Regions from separate parts of the Pseudomonas sp. GW101-3H06 genome, predicted to be linked through region 4. Evidence: predicted binding sites of a transcription regulator. Region 4 holds the regulator's gene; each other region holds the start of a gene.
The links. Region 4 encodes FliA, which starts transcription of late flagellar genes. Its sites were predicted from a motif close to CTAAAGTTTNNNNNNNNNNNGCCGNTAA; they were not measured.
Positions count from the first base shown of each region.

Region 1: AC07ZE_RS14285 (methyl-accepting chemotaxis protein) is a predicted target of FliA. The motif match lies at 2,057-2,084, and genes of this name have one in related genera.
Region 2: AC07ZE_RS24060 (flagellar protein MotY) is a predicted target of FliA. The motif match lies at 1,546-1,573, and genes of this name have one in related genera.
Region 3: flgM (flagellar biosynthesis anti-sigma factor FlgM) is a predicted target of FliA. The motif match lies at 1,615-1,642, and genes of this name have one in related genera.

Region 1 covers NZ_JBWKZO010000001.1:3,110,345-3,114,785, reverse strand. Annotated here, with positions in the region: gene AC07ZE_RS14305 (LysR substrate-binding domain-containing protein) at 1-43, opposite strand, end outside; gene AC07ZE_RS14300 (MmcQ/YjbR family DNA-binding protein) at 277-636, shown strand; gene AC07ZE_RS14295 (DUF1294 domain-containing protein) at 673-1,101, opposite strand; gene AC07ZE_RS14290 (undecaprenyl-diphosphate phosphatase) at 1,098-1,928, opposite strand; gene AC07ZE_RS14285 (methyl-accepting chemotaxis protein) at 2,194-3,828, shown strand; gene pnuC (nicotinamide riboside transporter PnuC) at 3,997-4,441, shown strand, end outside.
Region 2 covers NZ_JBWKZO010000001.1:5,246,886-5,251,326, forward strand. Annotated here, with positions in the region: gene AC07ZE_RS24055 (argininosuccinate synthase) at 1-445, opposite strand, end outside; gene AC07ZE_RS24060 (flagellar protein MotY) at 575-1,480, opposite strand; gene pyrC (dihydroorotase) at 1,640-2,686, shown strand; gene rnt (ribonuclease T) at 2,683-3,360, shown strand; gene AC07ZE_RS24075 (peroxiredoxin) at 3,446-4,048, opposite strand; gene AC07ZE_RS24080 (bacterioferritin-associated ferredoxin) at 4,351-4,441, shown strand, end outside.
Region 3 covers NZ_JBWKZO010000001.1:4,977,852-4,982,292, forward strand. Annotated here, with positions in the region: gene AC07ZE_RS22805 (chemotaxis protein CheV) at 1-654, opposite strand, end outside; gene flgA (flagellar basal body P-ring formation chaperone FlgA) at 738-1,499, shown strand; gene flgM (flagellar biosynthesis anti-sigma factor FlgM) at 1,678-2,004, shown strand; gene AC07ZE_RS22820 (flagella synthesis protein FlgN) at 2,053-2,520, shown strand; gene AC07ZE_RS22825 (flagellar brake protein) at 2,613-3,359, shown strand; gene AC07ZE_RS22830 (MFS transporter) at 3,423-4,441, opposite strand, start outside.
Region 4 covers NZ_JBWKZO010000001.1:4,829,300-4,833,740, reverse strand. Annotated here, with positions in the region: gene flhF (flagellar biosynthesis GTPase FlhF) at 1-1,278, shown strand, start outside; gene fleN (flagellar synthesis regulator FleN) at 1,395-2,225, shown strand; gene fliA (RNA polymerase sigma factor FliA) at 2,222-2,962, shown strand; gene AC07ZE_RS22080 (chemotaxis response regulator CheY) at 3,129-3,500, shown strand; gene AC07ZE_RS22075 (protein phosphatase CheZ) at 3,520-4,308, shown strand; gene AC07ZE_RS22070 (chemotaxis protein CheA) at 4,380-4,441, shown strand, end outside.

The sequences.
Region 1 (4,441 bases), 1.7 Mb from region 4:
CGACGACCTGAACAAAAAAGTACAAATCATTGAAATCGTACACGGAGCCATTTACTCGCAGTCTGAATACAAGGCGGAGTATCGCAGGTGATAGAACGTGTTTCACATATCCCGCCGGGAGAAACCGCTCGAAGCGGGTGCAGAGGCTGCAGTAGGCCCTTTATCGGACTTGGCGCACGACAGCGTGAGCATGATCGTTGGTGACTCGCAGCCCGCATTACGTGCCCGGCTCAACCATTTGATCGAAACATTCAATGCCCATGGAGACTATTTGTTATGAAGGCTGCACGCATGAGTGAAGCGCAGGTCGCGGCCTTTTGCCTGGCCTTGCCCGGTGCTCGAGAGGATTACAAGTGGGGCGGCGTGCGGGTGTTTTCGGTGGCCGGGACCAAGATGTTCGCCTTGCAGAACCTGCGTGGTGACTCGCTGGCATTCAAGGTCGACAAGGATCTGTTTCTCGGTCACTGCGACCGTCCCGGCATTCATCCGGCGCCTTATCTGGCGCGGGCCCAGTGGGTCATCATGGCAACGCCCTACCCGCTTGGCGCCGAGGAGTTGCAGGGCTTGTTGCGACGCTCCCATCAACTGGTGGTCGGCAAGTTGCCCAAGCGCGCGCAGGTCGGGCTGCTGCTCTAGACCAACGAACAACCCACCGGGGTTGCTCACTGTCTTTCAGAACAATGCAAACAGATGTGCGCCGAGAAACAACATGTCGATCCAGAACACCTGATGCAGCAGCACGATGAGCCAGAACACCAGTTGAAAGGAAAACTTGCGCGTCTTGTGCCGAAACATTTGCTGCGCCAGTAAGGCACCCGGCCAGCCACCGGCGAACTCCAGCGCATGCAGGACGTTCTCCGGGGTACGCCAGTGATCGGCGCGCGCCTTGCGCTTGTCGCTCCAGTACAGCAAAAACGCCAGCACGCTGACGATGCCGTAGGCCGCCAGGGGAATTAGCGAAACCCCTTGCAACGCCATCGACATCGAACCGAAAAACGGCAACGCACACAGGATCGCGAACACCAGCAACTTCAACCGCAGATTACGGATCTCGCCGCCCGATGGGCGTCCAGAGTTGTTGCGCGCGCCCGAGTCACTCATGGCTTGACCGCGGTCCAGTCGACCCAGCCGAACTGCCAGGTGGCCAGGATGACCAGGCCAAATGCGATGCGGTACCAGGCAAATGCCGCATAGCTGTGGCTGGCGATGAACTTGAGCAAGCCCCTGACGGCGATCATCGCGAAGATGAACGCAGTGACGAAGCCGATGGCGAATACCGGGAAATCGGCCGGGACGAACAGCTTGTGGTACTTGTAGCCCGAGTACACGGCGGCACCCACCATGGTCGGCATCGCCAGGAAGAACGAAAACTCGGTGGCGGTCTTGCGCGACAGGCCGAACAATAATCCACCGATGATTGTGCAGCCGGAGCGAGAGGTCCCCGGAATCATCGCCAGGCACTGGGCGAAGCCGACTTTCAGGGCATCTTTCCAGGTGATCTCATCCACTGTTTCGGCATGCACCTCATGCTGACGATTTTCCGCCCACAACATGACGATACCGCCCACCACCAACGCGGCGGCCACCGTGATCGGGTTGAACAGATAGTGATGGATCAAGTCGGCGAAGATCACCCCCAGAACCACGGCGGGAAAGAAGGCAATCAGCAGGTTCGCGGTAAAGCGTCGTGCGCCGGGTTGCGTCGGCAAGCCAATGACCACATCGAAAATCTTGCGGCGAAATTCCCACACCACCGCCAGGATCGCCCCCAACTGGATAATGATGTTGAACGCCATGGCGCGCTCGCCACCGAAATTGAGCAGGTCGGCCACAATGATCTGGTGCCCGGTACTGGAAATGGGCAAAAACTCTGTCAGCCCTTCTACAACCCCAAGTATCAACGCCTGAAAGGCAGTCCAAAGATCCATCAATCCCCCAAAGGCTATGCGTCAACGCATGCCCCGTTAGTATTTTTCAAAGCGTTCAGCGTAGTTGAAAACCCGCGCGCACAAGATACCCGCAGGCCGGGAAAAATTCCGTGAAAAATCAATTTGTATTCAGGTTTTTCCGCGCGCGGCCGAAATCCTGTGAGAGAAGCCCGATTGGCGTTGCCACGTTATCGGGCCGGACAGGATGCTGGCGATCACTTCTTACAAGAACAACCACAAAAACAAGAATCTGGAGCACCGCGTTATGAACAGCTTGCGCAATATGTCGATCAGTCGGCGTTTGTGGCTCATCTTGATCGTGGCCGTCGTGATGCTATTGGCGTTGGGCGCCTTGATGCTCAAGCAGATTCACGAAGACCTCAATGAGGCCAAGGCGCAAAAAACCCAGCATGTGGTGCAAACCGCCAGCGGCATTCTCACCTACTACCACGGCCTGGAAACCGCCGGCACCCTCACCCGCGAGGCGGCGCAGAAACAGGCGCTGACCGCCGTGCGCGGACTGCGCTATGACCAGAACGATTACTTCTGGATCAATGACCTCACGCCAGTGATGGTCATGCACCCTGCCAACCCGAAACTCGATGGTCAGAACCTGTCGGCGATCCGCGACCCGGACGGCTTTGCGGTGTTCAACGAAATGGTCGCCGTCGCCAAGGCCAAGGGCGCCGGCATCATCAATTATCGCTGGCCGAAACCGGGTGCCAGCGACCCGGTGGAAAAAACCTCCTACGTCAAACTGTTCGAACCCTGGGGCTGGGTGATCGGCTCGGGCGTGTACATCGATGACATGCAAGCCGAGTTCTACGGCCAGGTCTGGGAAGCATCGGCGATCGGCCTGGCCATCGCACTGATCATGGCGGCGCTGGTGATCGTGATTGCCCGCAGCATCGTCCGCCCGCTTCAGGAAACCGTGAACGCGATGGCCAACATCGCCAGCGGCGAAAGCGACCTGACCCGCAGCCTCGACACCCACGGCCAGGATGAAGTCACGCAACTGGCGCGGCACTTCAACGCCTTCACCACCAAACTGCGGCTGGTGATCGGTGAGTTGCAGGTGTCCGCCAGTGCCCTGGGGCAATCGTCCAGCGAACTGGGCAACGACGCCACCCAGGCCCAACAACGCAGCCAGCAACAATCGCAACAGATGGAACTGGTGGCCACCGCGATCAATGAAGTGACCTATGGCGTGCAGGATGTGGCGAAGAACGCCGAGCATGCCGCCAGCGAAATGCGCGATGCCGAAGCGCAGGCGCAACAAGGCCAGATCAACATCGACGGCAGTCTCAAGCAGATCGATACCCTGTCCTCCACCATCGACCAGGCGGTGGAAGTGATCCGCACACTGGCCAGCGAAAGCACCCAGATAGGCAGCGTCCTGGAAGTGATCCGCTCCATCGCCGAGCAAACCAATTTGCTGGCCCTCAACGCCGCGATCGAGGCGGCCCGGGCCGGCGAGCAAGGTCGAGGGTTCGCGGTGGTGGCCGATGAAGTGCGCCTGCTGGCCCAGCGTACCCAGAAATCCACGGCAGAAATCCAGTCGATGATCGAACGCCTGCAAACTCACTCCGAGGCAGCGGTCAAGGTGATCGGCGACAGCAGTCGGGCTTCGCAACTCACGATCGAACAAGCCGGTCTGGCCGGCGCCAGCCTCAATGCCATCGCCCAGGCATTGCGCAACCTCAACGGGCTGAACGCATCGATTGCCAGCGCGACGTTGCAGCAGGCGCATGTGGTCGAGGACATCAACCAGAACGTCACGCAAGCAGCCGGACTCTCCCACAGCACCGCGCTCGCGGCCGAGCAGTCCAGCGTGGCGAGCGTGCGGCTCAAGGACTTGAGTGAGCAGTTGAACGGGTTGCTCAGGCAGTTCCGCGTGTAAGCCGAAGAATCGCTTGCATGATCCCTTGTGGGAGCGAGCCTGCTCGCGAAAGCGGTGGGTCAGTCGGCATGGATGTTGGCTGGGTTGGCCTCTTCGCGAGCAGGCTCGCTCCCTCAGGTGCCTGAGGTTACAATCCGCCCCCTCTCCGACTTCCCCCAAGGAACCTGCATGTCCGGGCTTGAACTGTTTGCCGCCACCCTCGGTGTCATTGCCGTCTGGTTGACGGTCAAGCAGAACCCCTGGTGCTGGCCGATCGGCCTGGTCATGGTACTTATCTACAGCTGGATCTTTTTCGAAGTGAAGCTGTATTCGGACATGCTGCTGCAAGTGATCTATGCCGGCCTGCAGATCTACGGCTGGTGGCAATGGACCCATGCCGGTGATGCACGGCATGGGCGCGAAGTCAGCTGGCTCGACGGTCCAAACGTGGTGTTGGGCCTGGTCATCGGGGCGATTGGCAGCCTGCTGTTGGGTGCCGCCATGGCCCACTGGACCGACGCCGCCCAACCCTGGCTCGATGCCGCACTGACGGGTTTCAGCCTGGTGGCGCAATGGTGGATGGCGCAAAAACGCGTGCAGTGCTGGCCGCTGTGGATCGTCCTGGATGTGATCT
Region 2 (4,441 bases), 420 kb from region 4:
ATTCGCGCCATGGGGCGATCACTTTCACGCCAGGCTTGAGGGCATAGGCGCCCAGTTCGAAACGAACCTGGTCATTGCCTTTGCCGGTGGCGCCATGGGAAATGGCGTCAGCGCCGGTTTCGTTGGCGATTTCGATCAGGCGCTTGGCGATCAGCGGACGAGCGATGGAAGTACCCAGCAGGTACTCGCCTTCGTAAACGGTGTTGGCGCGGAACATCGGGAACACGAAATCGCGCACGAACTCTTCGCGCAAGTCGTCGATGTAGATTTCTTTCACGCCCATGGCCTGTGCCTTGGCGCGTGCCGGTTCGACCTCTTCGCCCTGACCCAGGTCAGCGGTGAAGGTCACCACTTCACAGTTATAAGTATCCTGCAGCCACTTGAGGATCACCGAAGTGTCCAGGCCGCCGGAATACGCCAGAACGACCTTGTTTACGTCCGCCATGCCATCACTCCACGGGGTTCTACGGAAAGCCGGGAAGTCTACCGCTCATGCAGGATAATTTACAGTGGCGCGACAGCTTATGACGACGAAGCGACAGATTATGTCGAGAGCGCGACGATGACCAAGGAGTCAGGATGTTGCCGAAGCGGCCGGCTTAGTGGCTTGAGGCGCCACTTGTTCCGGTGGTGCTCCCCGCTCCAGACGCACCGCAACCCGGCGGTTCTTCGAGCGATTGGCGTTGTTGGTATTGGGTGCCAGCGGATAACGCTCGCCATGGAAGCGCACGGTGATCTGCGACTCCTGGATGCCGTTCGCCTTGAAGAACTCCATGACGGCCAGGGCGCGGCGACGTGACAGGTCACGGTTGGTCAGGCGATTGCCGCTGTTGTCGGAATGGCCGTCGAGTTCGATGTGATTGACCGTCGGATCGGCCTTCATGAATTCGAGCATCACCTGCAGCCTGGCTTTCGCGGCAGCATCGAGCTCGATGCCGCCGCCGGGGAATCCGACTTCGGACTGCTTCACCTGATCGAAATTCTGTGGCAACAGCTTGGCGACACACCCCTGGTAGTCGGCAAACGCTTTATTGAACTTGACCGGTAACAGGCGCACTTCCGACACCCGCCCATCGCCAGAGGCATGCCGGACCACGGGACTGCGCCCATCCATCAGGCCACTGATCAAGCGTCCGGCCTGAGCGTGTGAGCTGTTGAACAACACGTTACCACTGCCGATTCTCACTGTACCCAGATTGATATCGCCCCGCCCCGGTTGCCAGGGCGCTGCGGCGGCCAGCAAGGTAGCCGAACCTCCACCCATCACGGCGTTGTAGGCATTCAGACGAAACGTCGCCTGCTCTCCGGCTCGACGCACGAACTGTCCCGAGCCGAAATCGGTGATCGGCTGGGTCAGGCGGCACTCGAACTTGTCGCCTTCGACCGTCCACTCAATGCTCTCCAGACGGGTCTGGAAAGTGAGCGCCATCGCGGGAAGGCTGGCAAACACACTGAGCAAGGCTAAATAACGCTGGCGCACGGGAGGCTCCACTGGCTTCTACAACAAAAAGACCGACACACAGATGTTTACGGCATACCTGTTGGATATCGGAAGCTTCCTGCAAAACTTGATAGCGAGTGCCTGCAAGAGTCTTTTCCGGTAGCATTCCCCTCAGTTTGACCCGCCTGGAATCCCCTCATGTCCGACCGCCTGACCCTGCTGCGTCCCGACGACTGGCACATTCATCTTCGCGATGGTGCCGTGTTGACCAATACCGTCGCGGATGTCGCGCGCACCTTTGGTCGCGCCATCATCATGCCCAACCTGGTACCTCCTGTCCGCAATGCGGCTGAGGCCGATGGCTACCGCCAGCGCATCCTCGCTGCCCGCCCGGCCGGCAGCCGGTTCGAACCGCTGATGGTCCTGTACCTGACCGACCGCACCCAGCCCGAAGAAATTCGCGAGGCCAAGGCTACCGGTTTCATTCACGCCGCCAAGCTGTACCCGGCCGGCGCGACCACCAACTCGGACTCTGGCGTCACCAGCATCGACAAGATCTTCCCTGCACTCGAGGCCATGGCCGAAGTGGGAATGCCCTTGCTGATCCACGGCGAAGTCACCCGTGGCGATGTCGACGTGTTCGACCGCGAAAAAATCTTCATCGATGAGCACATGCGTCGCGTGGTCGAGCGTTTCCCGACCCTCAAAGTAGTGTTCGAACACATCACCACCGCTGACGCCGTGCAGTTCGTCAACTCGGCTTCGGCCAACGTTGGCGCAACCATCACTGCGCATCACCTGCTGTACAACCGCAACCACATGCTGGTGGGCGGGATTCGGCCGCACTTCTATTGCCTGCCGATTCTCAAGCGCAACACGCACCAGGAAGCGTTGCTCGATGCCGCCACCAGCGGCAGTGAAAAATTCTTCCTTGGCACCGACTCGGCCCCCCATGCCCAGCACGCCAAGGAAGCCGCCTGCGGTTGTGCCGGTTGCTACACCGCTTTTGCTGCGATCGAGATGTATGCCGAAGCCTTCGAACAGCGCAATGCGCTGGACAAGCTCGAAGCGTTCGCCAGCCTCAACGGCCCTCGCTTCTATGGCCTGCCGGTGAACACCGATCGCATCACCCTGGTCCGCGAAGAATGGACCGCCCCAACCAGCCTGCCGTTTGGCGAGCTGACCGTTATCCCGCTGCGCGCCGGTGAAAAACTGCGCTGGCGCCTGCTGGAGGAACACGCGTGAGCGAAGACCATTTCGACGATGAACAGGAAGGTCAAGGCGGCGGAGGCGGTCCTCGTCATCCAATGGCTGCCAGGTTTCGTGGTTACCTGCCGGTTGTCGTCGACGTAGAAACCGGTGGCTTCAACTCGGCCACTGACGCCCTGCTGGAAATCGCCGCGACTACCATCGCCATGGATGAAAAGGGCTTTGTCTACCCTGATCACACCTACTTCTTCCGGGTCGAGCCTTTCGAAGGTGCGAACGTCGAAGCGGCAGCGCTGGAGTTCACCGGGATCAAGCTCGATCACCCGCTTCGCATGGCCGTGAGCGAAGAGTCGGCGCTGAACGATATCTTCCGCGGTGTACGCAAGGCGCTCAAAGCCAACGGTTGCAAGCGGGCGATTCTGGTCGGTCACAACAGCAGCTTCGACCTGGGCTTCCTCAACGCTGCCGTCGCGCGCCTGGACATGAAGCGCAACCCGTTTCACCCGTTCTCCAGCTTTGACACAGCCACCCTCGCCGGCCTGGCTTATGGTCAAACGGTGCTGGCCAAAGCCTGTCAGGCAGCCGACATCGACTTCGACGGTCGCGAGGCCCACTCGGCTCGCTATGACACGGAGAAGACCGCCGAGCTGTTCTGCGGCATCGTCAATCGCTGGAAACAAATGGGCGGTTGGGAAGACTTCGACGACTGATCCGTCGCACTCATCCCACCCATAAAAAAACCGGCCTCAAGGGCCGGTTTTTTTGTACCTGCTTTTTGTAGCAGGAGCGTGTGCCTTACAGCGCAGCAGCGTGCTCGGTCAGGTAGGCCGCGACGCCTTCTGGCGAAGCGTTCATGCCCTTGTCGCCTTTTTTCCAGTTCGCAGGGCAGACTTCGCCGTGCTCTTCGTGGAATTGCAGAGCGTCGACCAGACGCAGCAACTCTTCCATGTTACGACCCAGCGGCAGGTCGTTAACGATCTGCGAACGGACAACGCCTTTGTCGTCGATCAGGAACGCACCACGGAAGGCCACGCCATCAGCGGACTGAACGTCGTAGGCTTTCATGATTTCCTGCTTGATGTCGGCAGCCATGGTGTAACGGACTTCGCCGATACCGCCATTGTTGACCGGGGTGTTGCGCCACGCGTTGTGGGTGAAATGCGAGTCGATGGACACAGCGATCACTTCAACGTTGCGTGCCTTGAACTCAGACATGCGGTTATCCAGAGCAATCAGCTCCGACGGGCAAACGAAGGTGAAGTCCAGTGGGTAGAAGAACACCAGGCCGTATTTGCCTTTGATGGCAGAGGACAGGGTGAAGCTGTCTACGATTTCGCCATTGCCGAGTACGGCCGGTACGGTGAAGTCAGGGGCTTGTTTGCCTACGAGTACGCTCATTGGATATCTCCTGGTGTAGAAACGTGAAAAACAAGGTTTGCGCCAGCCTGCCACCCTCAAGCGACAGCCCTGTGACACGAACCCGTTTCGCAAAGACCGGCCATCATACACTGCGTGTTTGGCCTGTCCTCAACGGTTTTTCCCACAGGGTGGAAATGCCGGAACGTGTTTCCTTTCTGGGTCCATCGAAAAATACCGTTCGTCAGCCTTGGGAAAAGCCTTCCCAATGAACTTTGACAATCATTCTCGTTAACATTAAGATCCATCGCATTCGAGACATAAACGAGCGACGGTTTTCACTTATGTATGTTTGCCTCTGCACTGGCGTCACCGACGGCCAAATCCGCGATGCGATCTATGAAGGATGCTGCAGCTACAAGGAAGTCCGCCAGG
Region 3 (4,441 bases), 150 kb from region 4:
CAGGTAATCCAGCGCTTGCCGGCCGTCGTTCAACGCCACCACTTCGACACCGACCGTTTGCAGGCAGCGCGTGACCTGCTTGCGCGCCACCGACGAATCATCGACCGTCAGCACACGCAACGAGAGTGCCTTGTGCTGGGTTTCGACATCGACCACGCCGACGGAAATCGCTTCCGGCGTCGGCGCCACTTCCGCCAGCACCTTTTCGACGTCGATGATTTCAACCAACTGATTGTCGACCCGCGTCACCGCCGTCAGGTAGTGATCGCGACCGGTCCCCTTGGGTGGCGGATGAATCTCCTCCCAGTTCATATTGACGATGCGTTCCACCGAGCGCACCAGAAATCCCTGGGTCTTGGTGTTGTATTCCGTGATGATCACGAAGGGATTGTTCTTGTCCTTCAAAGCGCCGGAGCCAGTCGCCATTGCCAGATCAAGGATCGGAATGGTCGCCCCCCGGATATTCGCCACGCCGCACACGACAGGACTGGACTTGGGCATCAGCGTCAGCTGGGGGCATTGCAACACCTCCCGAACCTTGAACACGTTGATCCCATACAGCTGCTGGCCGTCGAGACGGAACAACAACAGCTCAAGGCGATTCTGCCCTACCAGTTGCGTGCGCTGGTTCACCGAATCCATTACACCAGCCATGCCCAGACTCCTACACCAACGCTAAGTGTTGTTGCGACGCACATTCATCTCTAAACGGCACGGCGCTTGCTTTTTATCTTTGTATGAACACAGAACCGACATTTTTCCGACGCCCGACCACACTCCACCGCAAATTCCTCGGTGCGTTGGCGGCTGTGTGCCTGTTCAACACTGGCAGCCCTGCCGTTGCTGACGCGGTTACCTTGCCTGACATGCTTATCGGCGTCACCCAGGGCTTTCTTGAATTCACCGTAGAAGACTATCTGGCTACCAGTCAAACGGAAGGTCGCTACGAAATCCAGGTCAACCAGCTCGATCCGCGTATGCGCATGCCGATGTGCGACAAGGAATTGACAGCCTCACTGGAGAGTCCGGCCAAGCCGTTGGGCCGGGTCACGGTCAAGGTTCGCTGCGAGGGAACATCCCCCTGGACGGTCTTCGTACCCGCTCAAGTACGCCTGTTTCGCGACGTCGTGACCACCTCGCGACCACTGCGGCGCGCCGGCATTGTCGAGCCTGAGGATGTGATCCTGCGTGAGCGGGATATCAGTGCGATCAACCAGGGCTACCTGACCTCCGTCGAACAGGCGATCGGACAACGACTTACCCGACCAATGGTCACCGATCAGGTCATTACCCTGGTCCATCTCGAACAGGCGGAAGTTATCCGCAAAGGTGATCAAGTGGTGATCACCGCCCGCAGCGGTACGCTCAGCGTGCGAATGCCCGGCGAAGCGCTGTCCAATGGCGGCATGAGCGAACAGATCCGGGTGAAAAACCTCAACTCCCAACGAGTCATCAAGGCGCAAGTCATCGCGCCGGGCCAGGTGGAGGTTTCCATGTAGGCGGCCATGCAGAGCCCTGTGTTTCGTGAAGATGTGGCGCTGGCCATGGCTGTTCCCTAAACTGTGCCCCATACAGGGCAAGCGCTGACGCGCGCAAGCTCATTGATAAATGGGCCTAAAGTTTTTCAGGGAATGGCCGAAAACATGGCAAGCGTCCAAATTCCCAGAGGTTTTTATCATGGTCATCGATTTCAGCCGTTTGAACAGTTCCTCGTCATTGACGGGCAGTACACGTACCAGCGCTGCCAAGGAAACCGCCGAAACCGGTAAATCCGCACCGCTGACTACCCAGGCCGAACAGGCCGGTACCGCTACAGTCGGGGAATCGGTACATCTCAGCAATGAGGCTCAACAGTTGCAGAAGATCACTGATACGCTGCGCGATCAGCCTGTCGTCGACAAAGCCCGCGTGGCCGAGTTGAAAGCAGCGATTGCCGATGGCAGCTATAAAGTCGACAGCAACCGTGTAGCCAGCAAACTGCTCAACTTCGAAGCCCAGCGCTAGGCCCCGGCCGGCGCCAGGCTTTTGGACGCTTAAAACCCAAGGCCAGCCATGCACGACACGAATCTACTGCAACTGATCACCGACGATTTTGCTCCAGCGCAACAATTGCTGGAGTTACTGCGTACCGAGTCCCTCGCCTTGCATGGTCGCGACATGTCCCTGCTCGAAGATATTCTGGCGCAGAAGCAAGCCTTGATCATTTTGCTTGAACAGCATGGCCGCAAGCGCAGTGAAATCCTCGCCAGTCTCAACCTGCCGACCAACCGTAGCGGTCTGGAGCAACTGGCCAGCCAGTCGAGCGTCGGCGAAGCACTGCTGGCACAAAGCGATGTGCTGACCGACCTTTTGACTCAATGCCAAGCCGCCAATGCCAACAACGGCCAGTCGATTCTGGTACAGCAGGCCGCCACGGCCACTCAGCTGAAAATCCTCACCGGCGGCGAACCTCCAGCGCTCTATGACGCCAGCGGAACATTTTCCAAGCTTGTGAAACCGCGCCCGCTCAGTCAGGCTTGAGCCCGTCGATGAGCACGCACTATCAAGACGCGAAACATGCTGGCAAAATGCTGGCTAGCCGTAGTCAAAATTTGTCTGGAGATTGATTAACCGTGTCCAATGCCTTAAATGCGGACGATGCTCCGCAGCCACCCAAGGTGCTCAGCACGCCTCTGGAAATCTCCGGCAACCTTCGCCAACTGCAAGAAAGCCATGACCCGCTGATCATCACGTTCCATGAGCGCAGCCAGCGCTTCCAGAGCTATCTGGTGGACATTGATCGCGACAGCAACATGATTGCCCTGGATGAAATGATTCCCCGTGACGGCGAACGCTTCCTGCTGGCCGGCGAGCCGTTCAAGGTTGAAGGTTTCCACGATGGTGTGCGCATAGCGTGGGAAAGCAATGGTCCGCTGACCATCGACGAATCCGGTGGCAGTCGTTGCTACCGTGGCACGCTGCCCGACGAAGTGGTCTACCACCAGCGCCGCAATGCATTCCGTGCGGCATTGAAGCTGGCTCAACTGGTCGACGTCGACCTGGATGGCGAGAAACTCAAGGCGCCGATCAGCGGCAAGTTGCTGGACATCTCGGCCACCGGTTGCAAGTTGCGCTTCACCGGCGACATCACTGGCAGCCTGCAGTTGGGCCAAGTCTATGATCGCTTCATGGCCGCCCTGCCCTTCGGCAAGATGACCGCGCCGGTCGAACTGCGGTATCTGCACTTCGAAGAAAAGATCTCCACTACTTTCGCCGGTGTACGCTTCCACAACATGAGCGGGCTGGTGCAGCGGCAAGTCGAGCGGTTCGTCTACCAGCTGCAACGCGAAGCCCGGCGCTTCGACAAAGACGACCTCTGATGTAACGCGCTAACAAAGACGGGCAGCCCCTTGCGGTGACTGCCCGTTTTTTATGCCTGAGTGTTACGGCCTGGCTTCAGTGAAACTTTGCTCCCGACCCGAATCCGGTTCTTCTGGAGGCGTATCGGTCTGCGGCTCCTGTTCGGCAGGCGGATTCTGCATCTGATCCTGAACCACTTGCTCATCGACCCGCGGATCAAGGCAAGCCACCAGTGGTGAGCTGGACATACTGTCCGGCATAGCCACGTGGTGCAGCGGCGCGTCGTCCACCTGATGCAGATTGGTGACGGCTTTCGGGCGAATTCGCCACACCAGCACCAAGGCGAAGAAACTGAAGAAGGCATACAGCATCTGGCTGCCGAACAGCTTCATCAGCACCCCGGCCGCCAGCGGCCCGATGCTCGCCCCAACGCCATAAGTGACCAGCAGCATGGCCGTCAGAGACACCCGACGGTCAGCTTCGACATGGTCATTGGAAAATGCGACTGCCAGCGGATACAAGCAGAACTTCACCAGCGAACAGAGAAACCCGGCAATAAACAGCACCTCCAGTGGCACCTGCTTCATGACCGCCAAGGGCAATGCGGCAAGTGCCAGAACAAAAGCAAAAGAGCGGATCAGCAGCGCCCGGTCATAACGATCCGACAGCCAGCCCAACGGCCACTGCACCACCAGGCCGGCAAAAATGCAGCTGCCCATGAACAGACCGACCTGTTCCGTGGACAACCCCTGCTGCGAGGCATACAAGGGCGCCAGACCGTAAAACGAACCGATGATCAGCCCCGCCCCCAGGACCGTACTCAACGACTGAGGCACCCGCGTGATAAAAAATCGCGGCTCCATAGGCGCCGGGTGCAGCGGTGCCGGGTGAATTCGCCGCGTCAGCGCCACCGGTACCAGGCACAGGGCAAAGCACAAGGCGACCAGCATCAGCAACTCAAGACCCAGGCCCGGGTGCATGACCAGAATCAGTTGCCCCAACACCAGCCCCAGGTATGAGGCGATCATGTAACCACTGAATACCGTGCCGCGCTGCGAGGCTTCGGCCTGCTCGTTAAGCCAGCTCTCGATGACCATGTACT
Region 4 (4,441 bases):
CTGGTTCGTGATGAGCTGGGTGCCGATGCCGCCATCATTGGCAACCGCCGCATCGCCGGTGGGGTCGAGCTGACGGCTGCCCTGGATTACAAGCTGTCGGCGCTGGCGCCGCGTGTTCCGAACATGGAACTTGAAGACGAGCTGCGCAAGACCCAGTCGCGGATCGTCACCGCCCAGGCCGAATTGAGCCTGCGCAGCGAGGGTGAGAGCGACAACGCGACCAATCGCCAGTTGTTCGCCGGCCTGCCGCTCACGGCCGCCGAGCCACTGATCGAACCCACCTACGCCGAGCCCCGTCGCCCGGCGCCGGCACCTGTTGCTGCGCCTGCGGTCGATCAGCGTGTGTTCGACTCGATGCGGTTCGAACTCAACGGCCTGCGTGAGCTACTTGAAGTTCAACTGGGCTCCCTGGCCTGGAATCAGCTGCAAGGCAGCCGCCCGGACCAGGCTAACCTCTGGCGCCGCTTGCAGCGCATCGGCCTGTCCGGCCCGTTGTCGCGGGACTTGTTGGCGCTGATCACCGATATCGAAGAACCCCGCCAGGCCTGGCGCATGTTGCTGGCCCACTTGGCGCGGATGATTGCCACACCGGAAGTCGAACCGCTGGAAGAGGGTGGTGTGATTGCCATGGTCGGCCCTGCCGGCATGGGCAAGACCACCACCCTGGCCAAGCTGGCTGCCCGTTACGTGCTCAAATACGGCGCGCAAAACATCGCGCTGGTGAGCATGGACAGCTATCGTATTGGTGCCCAGGAGCAACTCAAGACCCTGGGCCGGATTCTCAACGTGTCGGTAACTCACGTCGATCCGGGGCAATCGCTGGTGCAGGCGCTGGATCCATTGTTGCGCAAACGCGTCGTGCTGATCGATACCGCCGGCCTGCAAGCCAGCGATCCGGCGCTGCGCATGCAGCTCGAAAGCCTGGCCGGGCGTGGCATCAAGTCAAAAAATTACCTGGTCCTGGCAACCACCAGCCAGAAACAGGTTCTAACGGCCGCTTATCACAGTTACAAGCGCTGCGGGCTCGCTGGCTGCATCCTGACTAAACTGGATGAAACGGCGAGTCTGGGCGAGGTGTTGAGCCTTGCCATCAGCCATGAGTTGCCGGTGGCGTACCTGACCGATGGGCCGCGGATTCCGGATGATTTGCATCTGCCGCGTCGTCATCAACTGGTCAGTCGCGCCGTGAGCGTGCAAATGCAGGAAGAGCCCAGCGAAGAAGCCATGGCTGACATGTTCGCTGATATCTACCACAGCCCGACCAAGCAGGTAGGCTGAGGTGACAATGAATCGTTTTTGTACCTACATCGATGGTCTGCCATGCATTGTTCCAGTTGCGAACGCGCAGCCAGTAATGTGGCCTCCGTCTATGCAAGACAAGGTAAAGAAATAACATGGGCAGCATGCATCCCGTACAGGTGATCGCGGTGACCGGCGGCAAAGGTGGCGTCGGGAAAACTAACGTGTCAGTGAACTTGTCCCTGGCTTTGGCTGAGCTTGGCCGGCGCGTCATGCTGCTGGACGCCGATCTGGGGCTGGCGAACGTCGACGTTCTGCTGGGTCTGACACCCAAGCGTACTCTGGCTGATGTGATTGAAGGCCGTTGCGAGCTGCGTGACGTCCTGTTGCAGGGGCCAGGCGGCATCCGCATCGTTCCGGCCGCGTCCGGGACCCAGAGCATGGTGCATTTGAGCCCGGCGCAACACGCCGGCCTGATCCAGGCGTTCAGCGACATCGGCGACAATCTCGACGTGCTGGTGATCGACACCGCTGCGGGTATCGGTGACTCGGTAGTCAGTTTTGTGCGCGCCGCGCAGGAAGTGTTGCTGGTGGTCTGCGACGAGCCAACCTCGATCACCGACGCCTACGCATTGATCAAATTGCTTAACCGCGATTACGGCATGAATCGTTTCCGCGTCCTGGCCAACATGGCGCAGAGCCCGCAGGAAGGTCGCAACCTGTTCGCCAAGTTGACCAAGGTCACCGACCGCTTCCTCGACGTCGCCCTGCAATACGTTGGCGCCGTGCCGTACGACGAAAGCGTGCGCAAGGCCGTGCAGAAACAACGTGCGGTCTATGAAGCGTTCCCGCGTTCCAAGTGCTCGCTGGCGTTCAAGGCCATCGCACAGAAGGTCGATACCTGGCCGCTGCCCGCCAACCCGCGCGGGCACCTGGAGTTTTTCGTCGAGCGCCTCGTGCAACAAACGGCAGGACCTGTGCTATGACAGCCAGCGGTTACAACCTCTACAAGAAGTCGGCGCGTGACGCGCAGTACGAGCTGATCGAGCGTTACGCGCCACTGGTCAAACGCATTGCCTATCACCTGCTGGCACGTCTGCCGGCCAGCGTCCAGGTCGAAGACCTTATCCAGGCCGGGATGATCGGCCTGCTTGAAGTGTCGACCAAATACGACGCCAGCAAAGGCGCGAGTTTCGAGACGTACGCGGGCATCCGCATCCGCGGCGCCATGCTCGATGAAGTACGCAAGGGGGACTGGGCACCACGTTCGGTCCACCGCAATACCCGGATGGTCAGCGACGCCATTCGCTCGATTGAAGCTAAAACCGGTCGTGACGCTAAAGATCACGAAGTTGCGGCCGAACTCCAATTGAGTCTCGACGATTATTACGGGATTTTGAACGACACCCTGGGCAGCCGCTTGTTCAGCTTCGACGATCTGTTGCAGGACGGCGAACACGAAGGGCTGCATGAGGATGGCGCGAGTGCTCATCTTGAACCGTCACGCGATCTGGAAGATGAACGCTTCCAGGCGGCGCTGGCGGACGCGATTGCCAATTTGCCGGAGCGTGAGCGACTGGTGTTGGCGCTGTACTACGACGAAGAGCTGAATCTCAAGGAAATCGGTGAGGTCCTGGGGGTCAGCGAATCTCGGGTCAGCCAGTTACACAGCCAGTGCGCGGCCCGTTTGCGGGGGCGTTTGGGAGAGTGGCGAGCGCGCTGAAGGCAGTGTGGGGGCACTGCGACGTGGCTGGTGGGGTGATGAACCGCGCCGGTCTCGATCCGCTGTACTCCAGACAGTCATCGAGTGCTTTGCCAGATTGATTGAAATGGCGCGTCCAGGTGCTGGGCGCGTTTTAGTCTGCTTGGAGGTCGAATTGGACAAGAACATGAAAATCCTCATCGTTGATGACTTCTCAACGATGCGGCGGATCATAAAAAACCTGTTGCGTGACCTTGGGTTCACCAACACGGTCGAGGCCGACGATGGCACTACCGCCATTCCGGTACTCAACAGCGGGAGCATCGACTTTCTGGTAACGGACTGGAACATGCCAGGCATGACCGGTATCGATCTGCTGCGCCACGTGCGTGCCGATGAAAAGCTCAAGCACCTGCCGGTGCTGATGGTGACCGCTGAAGCCAAGCGCGAACAGATCATCGAAGCGGCCCAGGCCGGTGTAAACGGCTATGTGGTCAAACCCTTCACGGCCCAGGCGTTGAAAGAAAAAATCGAGAAGATTTTCGAACGCATCGGTTGAACTGCGCCACGGGGGAGCTATGGGGCATAACGAATCTTCGCAGGGTGATTTTGAATCGACCCTGAAAAAACACGCCGTCGAACTGGTCGCGAGCCTTGAAAAGGGCAAGTTCGGCGATGCTGTGCAATTGATCCATGAGCTCAACCAGACCCGTGACCGCGGCCTGTATCAGGAAGTGGGCAAGCTGACCCGCGAGCTGCATAGCGCGATCGTCAATTTCCAGATTGACCCGCACATGCCGCAAGCCGAGGAAGTGTCGCAGATCACGGATGCGACCGAGCGCCTGTCCTATGTGGTCAAGCTGACCGAGGCGGCGGCCAACCGCACCATGGACCTGGTGGAAACCGCCACGCCGGTGGTCAACCGCCTGAGCGATGAAGCCCAGGCCTTGAGTACCGACTGGGGACGGTTCATGCGTCGTGAAGTCGGGGCTGAAGAGTTCCGCGAACTGGCGCGGCGGGTCGACGGTTTCCTGGCGCGCAGCGCCGAAGACGGCCGCGCGGTGTCGAGCAACCTCAACGACATCCTGCTTGCCCAGGATTACCAGGACCTCACCGGTCAAGTGATCAAGCGCGTGACCCAACTGGTCACCGAAGTTGAAAGCAACCTGCTCAAGCTCGTACTCATGGCCAGTCAGGTGGACCGCTTTGCGGGCATCGAACATGACCGTGAGGCGATGCTTGCCGAAAAAGATCCACAAAAACATCTCTCTCAGGGTGAAGGTCCGCAGATTCATGCCGATAAAAGAGAAGACGTTGTGTCCGGTCAGGACGATGTGGACGATTTGCTATCCAGCCTGGGATTTTAGAATTTTAGTTTTCTAGAGTTTTGGAGTTTTAGGTTTTTTGGGTTTTTAGACCTGTTAGGAGCACACCATTAATGAGCTTCGGCGCCGATGAAGAGATCCTTCAGGATTTCCTGGTTGAGGCCGGCGAGATTCT